DNA from 2 places in the Lysinibacillus sp. NPDC056220 genome. Region 1 is predicted to be linked to the other one. Evidence: a T-box and tRNA genes for the amino acid it is inferred to sense, from the RefSeq annotation. Region 1 holds a T-box; the other holds one or more tRNA genes.

Evidence for each region. The T-box of region 1 lies ahead of argS (arginine--tRNA ligase). A T-box ahead of a tRNA ligase gene usually reads a tRNA of that ligase, here a tRNA-Arg.
Region 2: it has a tRNA-Arg gene. The T-box ahead of argS (arginine--tRNA ligase) is inferred to sense a tRNA for this amino acid. The anticodon was not compared.

What each region holds. Positions count from the first base shown of each region.
Region 1 is NZ_JBMOXD010000003.1:227,623-231,050, reverse strand. Features, by position in the region: gene ACOZBY_RS11165 (FAD-dependent oxidoreductase) at 1-1,776, shown strand, start outside; T-box leader at 1,953-2,172, shown strand; gene argS (arginine--tRNA ligase) at 2,218-3,428, shown strand, end outside.
Region 2 is NZ_JBMOXD010000007.1:110,789-114,216, reverse strand. Features, by position in the region: gene whiA (DNA-binding protein WhiA) at 1-34, shown strand, start outside; gene ACOZBY_RS18630 (HPr family phosphocarrier protein) at 148-405, shown strand; gene clpP (ATP-dependent Clp endopeptidase proteolytic subunit ClpP) at 456-1,049, opposite strand; tRNA gene ACOZBY_RS18620 (tRNA-Arg) at 1,366-1,440, shown strand; gene ACOZBY_RS18615 (basic amino acid ABC transporter substrate-binding protein) at 1,941-2,735, shown strand; gene ACOZBY_RS18610 (amino acid ABC transporter permease) at 2,819-3,428, shown strand, end outside.

The DNA.
Region 1 (3,428 bases):
GTGGATGAGTATAAAAAGCCAGTACCCATCAACAATATAGAGTCTGAATATGATGTGATTGTCATTGGTGGTGAGCCTGAGGGTGTCGCTGCTGCTGTTGCTTCTGCTCGTAATGGAGCTAAAACCTTATTGGTAGAAAAACGTGAAGAATTGGGTGGATTATTTACATATGGGATGCTAAATTTTCTAGATATTCCACGTGATGGTCATAATAACTCCATCAGTGAAGGTATTTTTAAAGAATGGCATGAGCTAGTGAGAGGCAATGATGCTTTTGGTATCGTCGGAGCTAAAGCAGCGTTTAAAAAGCTGATTGATGAGGAACCCAATTTAACATTGTCGGTGCAAACGGAAGTAGTTAAAACGAATCTTCAACAACAACAACTAAATTCTGTTGAGCTAAAAAATGAATACGGTACATATGTCGTTAAAGGAAAATCATTCATAGATGCTACTCAGGATGCAGATTTTGCGACGATGTCTAAAGTTCCTTTCTTTGTTGGTGGAGAAGATATTGGAATAAAGGATAAGCGCATGGCTGTAACATTAATGCTTCACTTGAAAAATGTCGATTGGGATCAAGTAAAAAAAGCGGCTAAGTCAGATGTATTTGGCGGGGCTAACTTGAATCATACCGTAATGTGGGGCTTTACAAAGCTTCATGATGAATATAAACCTTTGCAAGAAGGTACAAGATTAAGAGGGTTAAATTTAGCCCGAGTGGATGATGAATATTTTATTAATGCATTACAAATTTTCGGAATTGATGGTTTAAATGAGAATTCGAAGCAGGCTGCCATAGCTGCAGGTAAAAAAGAAACATTGCATGTACTAAAATATTTACAGGAAAACTTCCCCGGATTTGAAAAAGCAGAAATTGTCAGCTTCCCGGAAGAGCTTTATGTACGAGAAACTAGACATATTTGGGCTGAATATCAATTACCAATGTCCGATATTTGGCAGAATCGTGATCATTGGGATAGTATTGGGATTGCCTCTTATCCAGTAGATGTGCAGGCTCAAACACCACATGATTATGGGTATGTTATTTCTGCGCCAAAGCAATATGCGATTCCATTCCGATCTCTAGTACCAAAGGATATCGATGGATTACTTGTTGTGGGACGCTCTGCAGGTTATTCATCTTTAGCAGCGGGAAGTGCCCGTATTGTCCCAACTGGTATGGTGACTGGTGAAGCGGCAGGGACAGCGGCAGCACTAGCTCTTCAACAAGATGTTACTTTTAGAGAAATGAGCAAGGATAAGAAATTAATTGCTACATTAAGAGAGCAGTTGGATAAACAAGGTGCCTATGTCGATTCATTTTCTGTGAACTATCCTTATCAGGGCAAATGGTATGATGAAGCCATTCAAACGTTAATTAACTATGGACTTGTTGTTGGCGGCTATGATAATGATTTAAAGGTCGACAGTAAAGCAACGAAAATTAAGTTTGCTAAAATGTTGAAAGAAAGTATGCTACGTGCCGGCGCAGAGAGTACAGCCGATAAAAAAGATAAGCTGGAGATTGTTATTAATAAGGTATATAGCACGGGTGATGAAGCTATTACGCGAGATGAGCTGGCACAATATTTGGCAGATGTGCTCATCGGTGAATCGACTGCAAATAGCTGGGAAAGTTTAATTGATAAAGAAATTGTTTCGGAAAAAGTAGCGAAGAAAGTGAAAGACAATAAGCAACTGAAGTTAAAAGAGATGTATGCCATCATGGCAGATGTCATTCATTATGTAGAAAAAGAACGTTCCTCTAAATGAGGAGCGTTTTTTTATGGTGGATCGTTTGGAATGCCGTCTGTAACTTGTGTAGACGAATGCAGAAGCAATCAGTGCTGCCTATGCAAAATTCTCTAAACGCTCTGAAGCAATGATTCATTCATACAAAAAGCATTGACGCCAAGCGAAGACTCCTGTAAAATATGTCAAAATCATAGAAAAATTCGATGAAAAAGAGAGTAATTGATGGGACAACTGGAAAGCGAGTTAGGGATGGTGTGAGCCTAATACAGAAACCATGAATGAAGCGCACTTTGGAGAAGGTTCTCGAACTAAGAGTAGAGAATAGCGGGGCGTCACCTCGTTAACAATGGAAAGTGGTCATTATGAATGGCAACTAGAGTGGTACCACGGGATTACTATGCTCTCGTCTCTAATTATAGAGGCGAGGGCTTTTTTTATTGAAAAAAGAGGAGGATATACATGAATCAACAAATTGCAAAAAGTATTGCTGAAATTTTAAATCATCAGCTAACAGCTCAAGACGTGGAACAATTACTAGAAAAACCAAAAAGTTTAGAAAGGGGCGATATGGCATTTCCCTGCTTCACCTTGGCTAAAATATGGAAGAAGCCTCCTCAACAAATTGCAATAGACATCGCAAGCCAATTACAAAATGAGATAATCCATCAGGTGCAATCTGTCGGTGGCTATGTCAATATTTTTCTTCATCAAGTAAAAGTGACACAACAAGTGTTGGGTCTTATCATGCAGGAACAACAAAACTATGGTACGAATCTAGCAGAAAGGGGAAGTGTCGTTCTTGACTTTTCTTCGCCCAATATTGCTAAACCGTTCTCTATGGGACATTTACGTTCAACCGTCATTGGTAATGCCTTAGCCAATATTGCAGTGAAAAATGGTTATCAGGCTATTCGTATTAACCATCTAGGGGACTGGGGCACCCAATTTGGCAAGCTAATCGTTGCGTATCAAAATTGGGGTGATAAGGAAGCCATTACAGCATCCCCTATAGAGGAATTATTAAAGATTTATGTTAAATTTCATACTATGGCTGAACAAGATCCTATACTAAATGAAATGGCACGTGCTGCCTTTAAAGCATTAGAAGATGGTGATTCAGAGGCTTTAGCGTTGTGGCAATGGTTCCGTGATGTATCATTAGATGAATTTCAGACTATTTATCAGCTGCTAGGCATCAAATTTGATGAATTTACTGGAGAAGCCTTTTACAATGATAAGATGACAAAGGTTGTAACAGAGCTACAAAACAAAGGGTTACTTATGGAATCGGAAGGTGCATTTGTAGTGGAGATGGAGGAAATGCCTCCATGTTTAATAACAAAAACAGATGGAGCTACACTTTATGCAACACGAGATTTGGCTGCTGCCTTTTACCGACAGCAACAGTATCAACCCAACAAAATTTTCTATGTAGTGGGTAATGAACAAACTCTTCATTTTAAACAATTATTTCAGGTGATTGAAAAAATGGGATATGGCTGGGCAAAAGATTTGCAGCATGTACCATTTGGGATGATGCTTAAAGATGGTAAGAAAATGTCGACACGTAAAGGCAAGGTGGTATTATTAGCTGATGTTTTAGCCGAGGCGATTGCGACAGCTAAGCGTAATATAGAAGACAAAAACCCTCATTTACAGCAGAAAGAGCG
Region 2 (3,428 bases), on a different contig from region 1:
TGCATTAAGACGCGGTGAAAAAATAGGTGGTTAAGTTTTCATACTTTTCAGGTATGAATGTCATGCGTAATCGCTTATTGTTCTTTTGCTAGTAAGTAAGGTAAGATAAAACTAATAGATGAACGGTAGTGAAGGGGAGTTTTGAGAATGATCGAGAGAAGAGTCCAGGTTAAATTAAAATTAGGACTACAAGCAAGACAAGCGGCACTATTTGTGCAGGAAGCAAATCGTTTCAGTGCGGATATCTTTCTAGAAAAAGATGAAAAAAAAGTTAATGCCAAGTCGATAATGGGTGTCATGAGCTTAGCAGTTGCTAAAGGTACGGAGGTAACTTTAAGTAGTGAAGGCAATGATGCTGAGCAAGCGGTTACAGCATTAGCAACAATTATTGAAAATGAAGATTAACTAACAAGTAAAAAAGCCTCACAGAGGAAATTCTGTGAGGTTTTTTATTACTATTTATTATCAGTACTACGGTGCATAATGTGATCAATTAAACCATACTCTTTTGCACGTTCAGCTGTCATGAAGTTATCACGATCTGTGTCTCTTGCAATAACTTCAAGTGGTTGACCAGTACGTTCAGATAAAATGCCGTTTAATTTTTCACGTAAGAATAAAATACGTTTAGCAGCAATTTCAATTTCTGTCGCCTGGCCTTGTGCCCCACCTAGTGGTTGGTGAATCATTACTTCGGCATTTGGTAATGCAAAGCGTTTACCAGGTTCACCCGCAGCAAGTAGGAATGCACCCATTGATGCAGCCATACCGATACAAATCGTTTGAACTTTTGGCTTAATAATTTGCATTGTGTCATAAATGGCCATACCAGCCGTAATTGATCCACCTGGTGAATTAATGTAAAGAGAAATGTCTTTGTCTGGATCTTCTGCTTGTAGGAAAAGTAATTGTGCGACAATTGAATTAGCCACATTGTCGTCAATAGCACTTCCTAAAAGGATAATGCGGTCTTTAAGTAGACGTGAGTAAATGTCATATGCACGTTCACCACGGCTTGTTTGTTCAATAACTGTAGGAATTAAATTCATGTTAAATCCTCCTTCAAAAAACTAAATTCGATTACCTTTGCTGAAATCTCATTGTTATTTCAGCTGTAACCTTATCATACACATTATAGTCAGGGAAGGTCAAATATTAACCCTGCTAAAGTGAAATTAATTAAATAAAAAAAAATAAATTCTTTTTGTATTATATGGTTGAAATATATGTGATACGTTTGTATAATAGGTAAGGTTATAAGATTGAAAGTACAGAACACTATTTTGCAGGTATGCTCCAAAATGAGGATTATCTACATCATGCTTTTCGTAAGCCTAGGGTGAGTACTTTTTTTTTGTTTTTTTTGCCCTCGTGGTGTAATGGATAACACGTAAGATTCCGGTTCTTGCACTGGGGGTTCGATTCCCTCCGAGGGCGCCATTTTACTGAATATAGATATACTGTAATAGCTCAATCTCCTAATAAGTAGTTTAGCAGCCTGCTTAGTGGAGATAGAGAGGAAAAGTAATGGGAATACTGTCCTAGTTGGCATTATTCCCCTATTTATGCCTTTCAAACCTTCAAAAAAGCAACAACTCCAAATTATTTTTTAGTGAACATACTGACCGTGAAGGCTAGTAATAGCCGAAAAAAAGAATCCTTTCTGAGGGGATTCTTTTTTTTTTGTTTAAATTTATCGAAATTTAGCATTTTTTCAATTGTATATATATTAATTTTAGGTTCATATTCTTGTTATTAATGCATTTTTTTTCTATTTAAATGATTTCTTTATTAATGAATATGAAAAAATATTTAGTTTTATGCGAAAAGTTGTTGTACAAATACTATAATATTAATATAATTGACCTAATAGTCTAATATTTCCGAATTGCGAAAAATAATACGCAGAATGGAAAATTATCGAAATAGGGGGAAATGCAATGAAAAAAACAGCTTGGATGTTACTTATGATACTAGCAGCGCTAACTTTAGCACTTGCAGGATGTGGGACAAAGGATACTGCCTCTTCGGGTAGTACACCTTCAGAAGGTGGAGATGGCAAGAAAGTTTATAAAGTAGGTACAGAAGCGACTTTTGCACCGTTTGAATCTGTTGACGATAAAGGGAAAATTGTGGGGATTGATGTCGATATTTTAAAAGCAATTGCTGATGAAATGGATTTCGAAGTAGAGTGGAATAATATTGGTTGGGAACCCGTTTTCCAAACAATTAAAAATGGTGAAACACATATTGGTGCTTCAGGGATTACCATTACAGATGAGCGCAAAGAATCATTTGATTTTACTGAGCCATACTATGAGTCTCAATTATTAATTGTTGTGAAAGAAGATTCAAAGATTAAATCATTAGATGAATTAAAAGATAAAAAGGTGTCCGTACAAATTAATGCTACTGGTCATATGGCAGCTAAAAAGCTACAGGGTGAAGCAAGTACAAATATCATGGCTTTTGAAAGTCAGCCAATCGCAATTCAAGAGATGTTAAATGGTAATGTTGACGCAGCTATTGGAGACAATGCAGTAGTATACGAATATATTAAAGCGCATCCAGATCAAAAAATTAAAGTTATTCAAGATGATGCATTCGAAAAAGAATACTATGGCTTTATGGTTCAAAAGGGGAATAAAGAGCTATTAGATAAATTAAATGAAGGTTTGAAAAAGATTAAAGAAAACGGCAAATTAAAAGAAATTACAGGTACTGATTTCGAATAACAAACTGGTAATGCCACTCGCAAAGCAGTATGCTAGCGACTCATTTAATGGATGTAACTTTAAAGGGGAAATGGGGTTTTCGGATGGACATCTTTGACCTACGCTGGGACATTGTCTGGAACTACCGAGATATGTTTATACGAGGTATTGGCGTAACACTTATTTTGACACTTAGCGGTTATTTTGGCGGTATTCTTTTAGGCCTATTTTTAGGACTAGGGAAATTATCAAGTAAAAAATGGATATACTGGCCATCAAAATTATATATTGATTTATTCCGTGGAACACCAATGCTTGTTCAAATTTTATTAATACACTTAGCTGTTATTCCAACCATTTTTGGTCATTCTTTAGGATATATGGTCTCAGGGATTACCGCGCTTATTTTAAACTGTGCTGCTTACAATGCTGAAATTTTTCGTGCAGGTATTCAAAGTATTGCAAAGGGGCAAATGGAGGCCGCTCGTTCTCTAGGTCTTACACATAACCAGGCGATGCGTAAGGTTATTTTACCGCAGGCATTTAGACGAATGATCCCGCCATTAGGGAATGAATTCATAGCACTATTAAAGGATTCCTCTCTAGTAACAGTCATTGCTGCACCTGATATTCTATATGCTAGTAAAGTTGTAGCAGGTGCAAGCTTCCGTTTCTGGGAACCGTACATGGTTGCTGCATTACTATATTTAATAT